DNA from 2 places in the Mesorhizobium waitakense genome. Region 1 is predicted to be linked to the other one. Evidence: riboswitches for the same ligand, from Rfam matches in the RefSeq annotation. Region 1 holds a riboswitch; the other holds the start of a gene.

Region 1 (4,852 bases):
CCGTTCACGCAGGAGACGCTGGAGCGCGCCCTCTCGCTCGACTGGCCGCGCTACGAACTGGTCTTCTGCGTCGCCCATGCCGACGATCCGGTGGTCAGGCTGATCCGTGCCGCCATCGCCCGTTCTCCCAAGGTGCCGGCGCGGCTGCTGATCGGCGACGACCGCATCAGCGCCAACCCGAAACTCAACAATTGCGTCAAGGGTTGGGAGGCGGCGCGCCACGATTGGGTTGTCCTGGCCGATTCCAACGTGTTGATGCCGAGAGACTACGTCCAGCACCTGATGGCTGCATGGCGGCCGGACACCGGCCTTGTCTGCTCGACGCCGATCGGCTCGCGGCCCGCTGGCTTCTGGGCCGAGGTCGAGTGCGCTTTCCTCAACACGCTGCAGGCGCGCTGGCAATATGCCGGCGAGGCGCTTGGCCTCGGCTTTGCCCAGGGCAAGAGCATGCTCTGGAACAAGCCGATGCTCGACGCCAGTGGCGGCATCCGTGCGCTCGCCGCCGAGATCGCCGAGGACGCTGCCGCGACCAAGCTGGTCAATGGCCTTGGCCTGCGCGTCAATCTCGTCGCCGCGCCCTTCGAGCAACCGCTCGGCCGGCGCACCTTTGACGAGATCTGGTCGCGTCAGGCCCGTTGGGCGCGCCTGCGCCGCGTCACCTTCCCATGGTTTTTCGCACCCGAAATCCTGACCGGGGCAGTGGTGCCGCTGGCACTCGCGCTGTTGGCGGCGGCAAGCGCCGGCCTCAGCCTCTCGGCAACCGCCATTGCCGTGCTGGCGGCCTTCTACCTTCCGGAGTGCGCCCTGGCCTGGTCCAAGGGCTGGTACCTGTCGCCGCGCATGGTCGCGGCGATCATGATGCGCGACCTGATCCTGCCGGCGATGTGGGCGCGCGGCTGGCTGGGTGGCGCCGTCGACTGGCGCGGCAACGCGATGACCATCGGCACCAAGGCAGCCGAGCTGGAAGAGACGCCGTCCGGCGCCTGATAGCCAAAGGCTTCTTACTTTGCCGACTTCAGCGCCTGTTCGATGTCTTCCAGAAGATCGTCGGTATCCTCCAGGCCGACCGACAGCCTGAGCGTGCCCGGCCCGATGCCGAGTTCGGCACGCGCCTCGTCGCTCAGATTCTTGTGCGTAGTCGTCGCCGGATGGGTGATCAGGCTCTTGGCATCGCCAAGATTGTTGGAGATCAGCACGATGTCGAGCGCGTTCTGCAAGGCGAAGGCCGCCTGCTTGCCTCCCTTGACGTCCAGGCAGATCAGCGTCGAGCCGCCCGACATCTGCTTCTTGACGATGGCCGCCTGTGGGTGGTCAGCACGGCCGGGATAGATGACGCGGGCGATTTCGGGCCGCTCGGCCAGGAAATCCGCGATCCTGCCGGCGCTTTCCGTTTGCTGGCGCACGCGCAGCGGCAGCGTCTCCAGCCCCTTCAGCAGCGTCCAGGCATTGAACGGCGACAGGCTGGGGCCGGTGTGGCGGAAATAGTCGTGCAGGTTCTCGTCGATCCACTTCTTGTCCGACAGGATGACGCCGCCGAGACAGCGGCCCTGGCCGTCAATATGCTTGGTCGCCGAGTAGACGACGATGTGCGCACCGAGCTGCAGCGGCTTCTGCTGCAGGGGCGTGGCAAAGACATTGTCGACGATCAGCCGCGCACCGATCGAATTGGCAAGCGCGGCAACCGCGGCGATGTCGACCACTTCCAGCGTTGGGTTGGTCGGGCTTTCCAGGAAGAACAGCTTGGTGTTCGGCTTGACCGCTTTTTCCCAGTTGGCGATGTCGGTGCCGTCGACCAGCGTCGCCTCGATGCCATATTTCGGCGCCAGCGTCTCGACCACCCAGCGGCAGGAGCCGAACAGCGCGCGTGCTGCCACGATATGATCGCCGGCCTTGGCGCTGCACAACAGCGAGGCCGTCACCGCGGCCATGCCGGATGCGGTGGCGCGCGCGTCCTCGGCGCCTTCGAGCGCGCACATGCGCTTTTCGAACATGTCGACGGTCGGGTTGGCGTAGCGCGAGTAGATGAATCCCGGCTCCTCCCCCTTGAAGCGGGCTTCGGCGGCCTGCGCCGTTTCGTAGACATAGCCCTGGGTCAGGTACATCGCCTCGGAGGTTTCGCCGAAACCGGAACGCAGGGTTCCGCTATGCACGAGTGTCGTTTGAGGCTTCCAGTTACGCTTCTTGGTGCTCATCGCTTTTGTTCCAGACACAAAAAAACCGGCCGCGAAAGTCGCAACCGGTCCATACGGCCTTGCGGCCCGACGGTCCTTTAGCGACTTGTTTAACGTGGCTGCAAGCCGACCGGCCAAATCACCACGGGATAACGACCCTTTAGACCCGCGCCACGCTTGCGTCAATTGCCGGCTTGATTAAGAGGTTTGTACCAAGCAGGTTCCGCAGCAGTGTTCCACGGTTTTGCGGCAAGAACCTGCGAACAGAAAATCGCCTGGCCTAGGAGTGGAGCCTTGCGGCAGACAGGCATTCTTCCCGATCAGGACATTTCGGCGCTGTTCCGGTCCGGCGCGCTGAAGTCGGCGCGCGCGTTCGATGCCGATCAGATCCAGCCGGCGAGCCTGGATCTACGGCTCGGCGACAAGGCCTGGCGGGTGCGGGCCTCGTTCCTGCCGGGTCCCAACCACAAGGTTTCGGAAAAGCTCGACCGGTTGCAGCTGCACGAGATCAATCTCGCAGAGGGGGCGGTGCTGGAGACCGGCTGCGTCTATATCGTGCCCTTGCTTGAAAGCCTGGCATTGCCGGCGGACATTTCGGCCTCGGCCAATCCGAAGAGTTCGACCGGGCGGCTCGACATCTTCACCCGCGTCATGACCGATCGCGGCCACGAGTTCGACAAGATCGCCGCCGGCTATCACGGCCCACTCTATCTCGAGGTCAGCCCGCGCACCTTTCCGATCGTCGTGCGTACCGGTTCGCGTCTGTCCCAGATCCGTTTCCGCACCGGCAATGCACTGCTCTCGGAAGCCGAGCTGCATGACCTGCATCGCGCCGAGATGCTGGTCGCAACCGAGCCGCCGAACATTTCCGGCGGCGGCATCGCACTGTCGATCGATCTCAACGGCGATCAGAACGGCCTGGTCGGCTATCGCGGCAAGCATCACACCGGTCTCGTCGATGTCGACAAGCGCGCGGCACAAGAGGTCGTCGACTTCTGGGAGCCGATCCACAAGAGCGGCGCCGGCGAACTGGTGCTCGATCCCGATGAATTCTACATCCTCGTCAGCCAGGAAGCGGTGCATGTGCCGCCGCTCTACGCCGCCGAGATGACACCGTTCGATCCGCTGGTCGGCGAGTTCCGCGTCCACTATGCCGGCTTCTTCGATCCGGGTTTCGGCCATTTGGCGTCCGGCGGCACCGGCAGTCGCGCAGTGCTCGAAGTGCGCAGCCACGAAGTGCCGTTCATCCTCGACCATGGCCAGATCGTCGGCCGGCTGGTCTACGAGCATATGCTGAAGCGGCCGCAGGCGCTCTACGGCACCGATCTCGGCTCCAACTACCAGGCGCAAGGCCTGAAGCTGTCCAAGCATTTCCGCCCAGCGCGCTGAACCCAATTCCCGTCGGGCAATACACTTGCCTGCGCTGGCTCGTCATGCTTGGCTGGCTTTCTGGTCGCCAAGCTGGCGGCGTTCAAGGGGAACCAAGAAAATGCGGATTTCAAAATGGATCATATCGGCAGCAGGTGCTGCCGTGTTGCTGATGGCGGCCGGCTCTCTGTCGGCGCAGGCTGCTGAGAAACTGAAGATCGGTACCGAGGGTGCCTATCCGCCGTTCAACACCATCACCCCGGACGGCAATGTTGTTGGCTTCGATATCGACATCGCCAATGCGCTGTGCGCGCAGATGAAGGTCGAGTGCGAGATCGTCACCCAGGACTGGGACGGCATCATCCCCGCCCTGCAGGCCAAGAAATTCGATGCCATCATCGCCTCGATGAGCATCACCGAGGAGCGCAAGAAGCAGGTCTCCTTCACCAACAAATACTATACGACTCCGCTCGCGCTGGTGGCGCCGAAGGATACCGAACTCACCTCGACCGAACCGGCAGCGCTTGCCGGCAAAACGGTCGGCGCTCAGGCTTCGACCACGCAGGCCGACTATGCCCAGAATGTCTACGGCAAGGCTGGCGCGGAGGCGAAACTCTACCCGACCCAGGAAGAGGCGATCACCGATCTGACGAACGGCCGTCTCGATGCCGTCATCTCTGACAAGTTCGTGCTGGTGGACTGGTTGAAGAAGGCAAGTGAAGGCTGTTGCAAGCTGGTCGGCGACGTCAAGGGTACGGAGACCCAGGCCGGCATTGCCGTTCGCCTGGAAGACACCGCGCTACGCGACAAGCTCAATGCGGCAATAGACGCCATCGTTGCCGACGGTACCTACAAGAAGATCCAGGCCAAGTACTTCGACTTCGATATTTATTGAGATTCGAACGGCCGACCTCCCCCACTCGTGGGGGAGGTCGTGCTGTCAAAGCGCCTTCACCGCCACCTTGACCGGCTGCTCGATCTCGAGTGGGTTGCGCAGCGGCAGGCCAAAATCCTTGGCCTCGATTTCGAACACATCGCCGGCCTCGGTCTTGATTCCGTCGGCAAAGGACAGCGTCGCCGTTCCGAACATGTGCACATGCACGTCGCCTGGCTGGCGGAAAGCCGCATATTTGAAGTGGTGGTGTTCGAGATTGGCTATGGTGTGCGACATGTTCGCTTCGCCTGACAGGAACGGCTTTTCCCACAGCACCTCGTTGTCGCGATAGATGCGCGAGCTGCCGCGGATGTCGGAGGGCAAGTCGCCGATCAATATTTCCGGCCCGAATGAGGCGTTGCGCAGCTTGGAGTGGGCC
Region 2 (4,852 bases), on a different contig from region 1:
ATCCGCTAGGACGATGACAAGCCACGCCGGTACTGGGACGGAGTCTTGCCGGTCCAGCGCCGCGCGGCATGACTGAAGGCGCTTGGCTGATGGAAGCCCAGCAGCCACGCGATCTGGGAGATTTGCAGGCCCGGCTCCTCCAGGTGGCGAATGGCGAGATCACGCCGGAGATCATCCAGAATGGCCCCGAAGCTGAGCCCTTCTGCCGCGAGGCGGCGTGCGAACGTCCTCTCGCTCAGCCCGAGGCTGCCGGCCACCTTCTTCGCGCTCGCCTCGGCGTGGGGCAGGAGCGGCGCGATGGTGTTCTCGACTATCGTGCGGAACGGGCCCACGTTGGTGGGCCGGGCCGCCATCGCCTGCTCGCAATTCTCGACCATCAGCCGGTTCAGGAATGGATCGGCGGCCACCAGCGTCCGGTCCAGCAGCGCAGGGTCGAATATCAACTCGTCCGAGTCGGCGCCAAAGTTGACGTCGCAGCCCAGCAGGTTCCGCGCACGGCGCAGATCGCCCGAGCGCTGGTGGACGAAGTTCGCGACCAGCGGAGAAATCCTGTGGCCGACGAGTTGCCGGCAGAGCCGGACGAGCGTCAGTGCGAAGGACTCCATTTGGTGTCGGTCGAGGTGCCGCGGCACGCCTGCATAGGAAAGCGCGAGCCGGAAGGTCGAGCCCTTGTGCAGCCGCAAGATCAACGCATGATTCGCCGCCTGGGCGTACCGTTCGAGGCGGCGTAGAGCATCGCCGAGGCAATGCGACGAGGCGGCGACGTAGTAGAGCATGCCGAGTTCGCGCAGATCGAATTGCTCGGCCAGGTTCAGGCCGAGGAAGTCGTCGCCGAGGGTGCGCGAAGCCTGCTCGAGGAATTCGATCTGCGACCTGACATCGATCCGACCGTCGTGATCGGGGGCGACCGCTGACAGTCCGGCGCGGGCGAGCAAAGGGGCCGGATCGATGCCGCGACGATTGAGTTCAGCTACGGCGAGGCGCGTGGCCAAGCCCGCTGCGGTCGGCGCCGCTGTGAGTCGTCGGAAAACAGTCTCATTCTGGTCGGCCACAGTCGCCCACTATCACGACGCACGATTAACGCTTCGTGAGCCTTTGGCGGCTCAGCGCAAATCACTCTCTGGCTGGCAAGGCGCGGGCGGCGCAGGCTCCGTTATTATAAAGGCAGCATTCTAGCGCCGCCGGCCTCAAGCGGCGAAACATCCGTCGCCGCGAGGAACGCGGGGACGGTGCAACTGCGGCTGCATCCGCCGGGTGCATGTAGAAGGTTGTAGCGCGCTGATCAGGGCGCTGGCGCCATTGGTGGTGGCGACGCCTCATGCGAGTTCGTCAGCTTTTCAATCCAGCGGGCTATCGACTCCGGCACGGGCTCGCTACCCTGGGCCCAGCGCCGCACCAGGCGGTCGTCGCAGCGCAGGATCTCCGCTAGGCCGCGCTGCGACCAGTGCAGCACGGCAAGGCACTCGCGAAAACGATCAGGGGTCATAGCCTTCATGCGACAGGTCTGAGGGGGAATGAAATGAATAGCGCTAGCTGCGAACGATCAACGTTCCCGCGATGATGCACAGCACAGCCATGCCGATCAGCATGGCCGCTGAAATTGGGAGCCAGGGGTTAGAAGCTCGACGTCTCGACGTTGCCGGTCGACATGGCGACGGTGCAGTTTGCTAGCTCGTTCATCATCGAGCGTGTGTATTTCAGGTCGAGTACGGCCATGCGCTCGCCACCATTCATGCTGATACCCAGTGCGTCGGCTTCCATGAAGGCGGAAACCATACCCTTACCCATGTCGTCGATGGTGATGGAGCCGTTGAACGTCGATGTGGCGGCGAGGTTTTTCCACTTGTTGTCGAGTTCGATGGTCGGCGCATAGGCCTGGCCCTTGAGGAAGGTGCCTGCCCACCGATTGTCGGCAAGCGTTAGCATGAATTGCGTTGGCGTGCCGATGATGATCATCGACGTGCCGCCGTCAAATTTGGCGGTGGCGGAGCACGACTTGTCATCGGGCAGCGCTGCAATGTCGTACCACCCGACGGCCTTCCACTTGACAACGCGACCAGTGTAGCCGTCGCCGCCAGCATGGGCGGACGTGACAAGGCACGCGCCGGCAAGCAGCGCCAATGCGATGCGTTTCATATAGGCGATCGTTCTTAGGGGGTTGGGGGTGTATCTTTTCATGACTCTCATCATCGGGGTTTCCCTCACGGTCGGCCTGGGACCATTCCCTCGGCCAGCGATGACAGCGATGTGGTGACGGACGGGAATGCCGACTTGCCCCACGCCGCCAATAGCTTGCGGCTGGCAGCCATGTTGCCCGCACCACACCATGGGTGCTTGAAGGGCGAGGCCCCGCGCGGTAGTTCTCCTTTTGCATCCAGAGAGGGCTTCGGCCCCGCCAACCAGCCTGACCGGCAAAGGTGGCAACGACGATGTGGCCCAGAACGGGCAACAGCAGGTCGCCAACCCTCCAGATGCGTGTGTCAACCCTGGAGGTTTTTATGCTTTCACGACGTGGTTTTCTGATTGGAGCGGGCAGTTTGCTCACGGCGGCGTTCGTCAAGGATGCGGAGGCGTTCGTTGGACGAACCGATCGACCACTGCTGGCTTCCCCACCGCAGGTGGCCGAGACGATCTGCTGGTACGAGAACGGCGAGCAGGGATACCTCCTGACCGTCGGGCAGTGGAGCTTCTGCCCTCCGCCGCCGACCTGGCGCGAGTTCTTCGTCAGCGAGGGCATCGGCCACCACGCCCGGTCCGAGACCGAGGCCATCGAGGAGGAGCACGGGATCACCCCTGATGATTACGACGATGAAATGGACGGACGGCTCTGGGAGACCGGCTTCGACCTGGAGAGTGGCCCTTGCGCGCGTGCCTATCGGTTGCTGAAGAAGCTCGACCTTGGCCCGAAGCTCCGGCGCGGGAGTGGCGAGCCGCACCTCATCTTCTGCAACGGCGACGTCTCCAACGACGAGAGCCGATGGGTCGATGCCAAGGACAAGCTCACCATCTCGCTGCTCCAGGCGCGGCTGATCGACCTGCGGCTGCCAATCGCTATCGTGGAGGGTGCGTGATGCTGCGCCGCGGTGCGAAAGTCAGCGGCGAGCGCCCCCTTGTGATCAGGCCGCTGTGCCGCAATTGCGGCGCCACCATCCATCGCCGGTTCACCTACGCCTCGTTCGGCGAAGCGCCGCCCTACGTGCGCCGCTACGGCGAGAACACCTACGTCAACAACTTCCCCGACAGCGTCACGGAGGTCGAGCGCCTGACCGGCAGGATCGCCGTCGAGGTGCGCTGGCGGCAGGATGTCGAATGCTGGATCGACTGGGCGAAGCTCTGGGACGGCGAGAGCTATCGGGATCCGCACTTCTGCGGTCGCCATTGCGCGCGCAGCTACGGCTACCATGCGGCCAACGCCGGTATCGCTCCCACTGCCAACCACGCCGCGGCTATTGAGAAGCAGCGGGCCAGGCTCGCAGCTGCTGCTGCGAGGGTATGTCGAAAGGTGGCGCCATGACCAGTTTCCTGCAATTCTGGGACATTATGGTCGAGGGGGCCAATGCCAGTGAGGAAGGCAAACTGTTCCGCGCTGCGGGGTTCGCCCTGCGGTACGAGGGCGAGGGCCGCTCGGCGTGGGTGAGGCCGGCGATCGACGGCTGGTCGATTGTGATCAATGACGAGGGGCTTAAAGGCCATCTGGTCGAGGACGGAAGATGCTGGGTGGTGGCAGCGTTCAGCGATGACCGCAACCGGCTAGCCGCTCTGGACATGCCGGCACCGACGACTGTGGCCGATGCGCTAATGATCGCGGGGTATCTGACGAACATGCTTCGGGCCAAAGGCGGGCCGCGATGACCGACAGCTTCAAGCCCGAAGTGATCGAGGCGACCATCTCCGGCATGGTGTTCCGCAAGTGCGTCTTCCTCGGCGAGCGTTACCTCTTCGCGTGCCACAGCAAGGCTGACCACCTCGCGGGCCTGCAGCCGATGGTCAGCGCCTGGCAGACTGAGGAGCAAGCCCGCTTTTACGACGGTGAGGCCAGTCGGCTCGGATTCGATTTCCACGGCTGGGCAAGGGCTGAGCCGACGCCCGACGACGCCTACCCTTTCCCGATGTGGATCGTCTTTGAACACCCGGCAGACTTCCCAACCTGCTTCGCTGCCAAGCTTTTCCACATCACCCGCGAGGGCAACACGATCCCGTCGCAGTCACCGGACGATTTCATTACGTCCCCTTACCTGATCCCGCTGCGCGAGCGTCTGATGACCGCAAAGGGCATGACCCAACGCCTTGAGCGTCATGCGGACGACTTACCCCGTGTCGTCGAGTCATGGGTGTAAGGGAGGAACATCGGTTGGAGCCAGATGGCAGAAGACGCGCGGGATCGTTTGGCACGAAGCAGGATGCCAATACCTCAGATCAAGGAGTCGGTTTGTTCATGCTGAGCACACCAAAGCTGCAGCGCATTTCGGGTCCCTTATCGGGACCGCAGATCAGGGATCACAGCTAATGTATTGAAATTACTGGTACGCCCAAGGGGAATCGAACCCCTGTTACCGCCGTGAAAGGGCAGCGCACTAGCCCATATCGGGGCAGGATGGTCCGACCGGTCACATGTCGGTATGGCAGGCTGCGATGTCTAGATCGTCCCCCGTAAGAGCATTGGCGGAGCGAGTGGGATTCGAACCCACGGTACCGTTCCCGGTACGGAAGTTTTCAAGACTTCTGCCTTAAACCACTCGGCCATCGCTCCAGATGTGATATTTTCGTGATATTTTGTAGGTTTCAATCCTCGTCTGATACCGGATTTCTGCCGTTTGTTCCTCTACCAGCAACGGTTTTCAAGACCGGTGCC

What was found. Region 1 has a riboswitch for S-adenosylmethionine ahead of AC07FD_RS20330 (O-succinylhomoserine sulfhydrylase). Riboswitches for the same ligand answer to the same signal wherever they lie in the genome.
Region 2: it holds a riboswitch for S-adenosylmethionine, as region 1 does, so the genes downstream of both, AC07FD_RS16000 (hypothetical protein) here and AC07FD_RS20330 (O-succinylhomoserine sulfhydrylase) in region 1, are expected to answer to the same signal.

The regions. Positions count from the first base shown of each region.
Region 1 covers NZ_JBWKME010000094.1:57,590-62,441, reverse strand. The annotation lists gene AC07FD_RS20335 (ceramide glucosyltransferase) at 1-987, shown strand, start outside; gene AC07FD_RS20330 (O-succinylhomoserine sulfhydrylase) at 1,002-2,192, opposite strand; SAM riboswitch at 2,250-2,327, opposite strand; gene AC07FD_RS20325 (2'-deoxycytidine 5'-triphosphate deaminase) at 2,466-3,560, shown strand; gene AC07FD_RS20320 (ABC transporter substrate-binding protein) at 3,661-4,434, shown strand; gene araD1 (AraD1 family protein) at 4,480-4,852, opposite strand, start outside.
Region 2 covers NZ_JBWKME010000069.1:7,133-11,984, reverse strand. The annotation lists gene AC07FD_RS16015 (AraC family transcriptional regulator) at 6-992, opposite strand; gene AC07FD_RS16010 (helix-turn-helix domain-containing protein) at 1,283-1,495, opposite strand; gene AC07FD_RS16005 (hypothetical protein) at 1,615-2,178, opposite strand; SAM-I-IV-variant riboswitch at 2,366-2,463, shown strand; gene AC07FD_RS16000 (hypothetical protein) at 2,499-3,071, shown strand; gene AC07FD_RS15995 (hypothetical protein) at 3,071-3,514, shown strand; gene AC07FD_RS15990 (hypothetical protein) at 3,511-3,852, shown strand; gene AC07FD_RS15985 (hypothetical protein) at 3,849-4,337, shown strand; tRNA gene AC07FD_RS15980 (tRNA-Ser) at 4,661-4,750, opposite strand.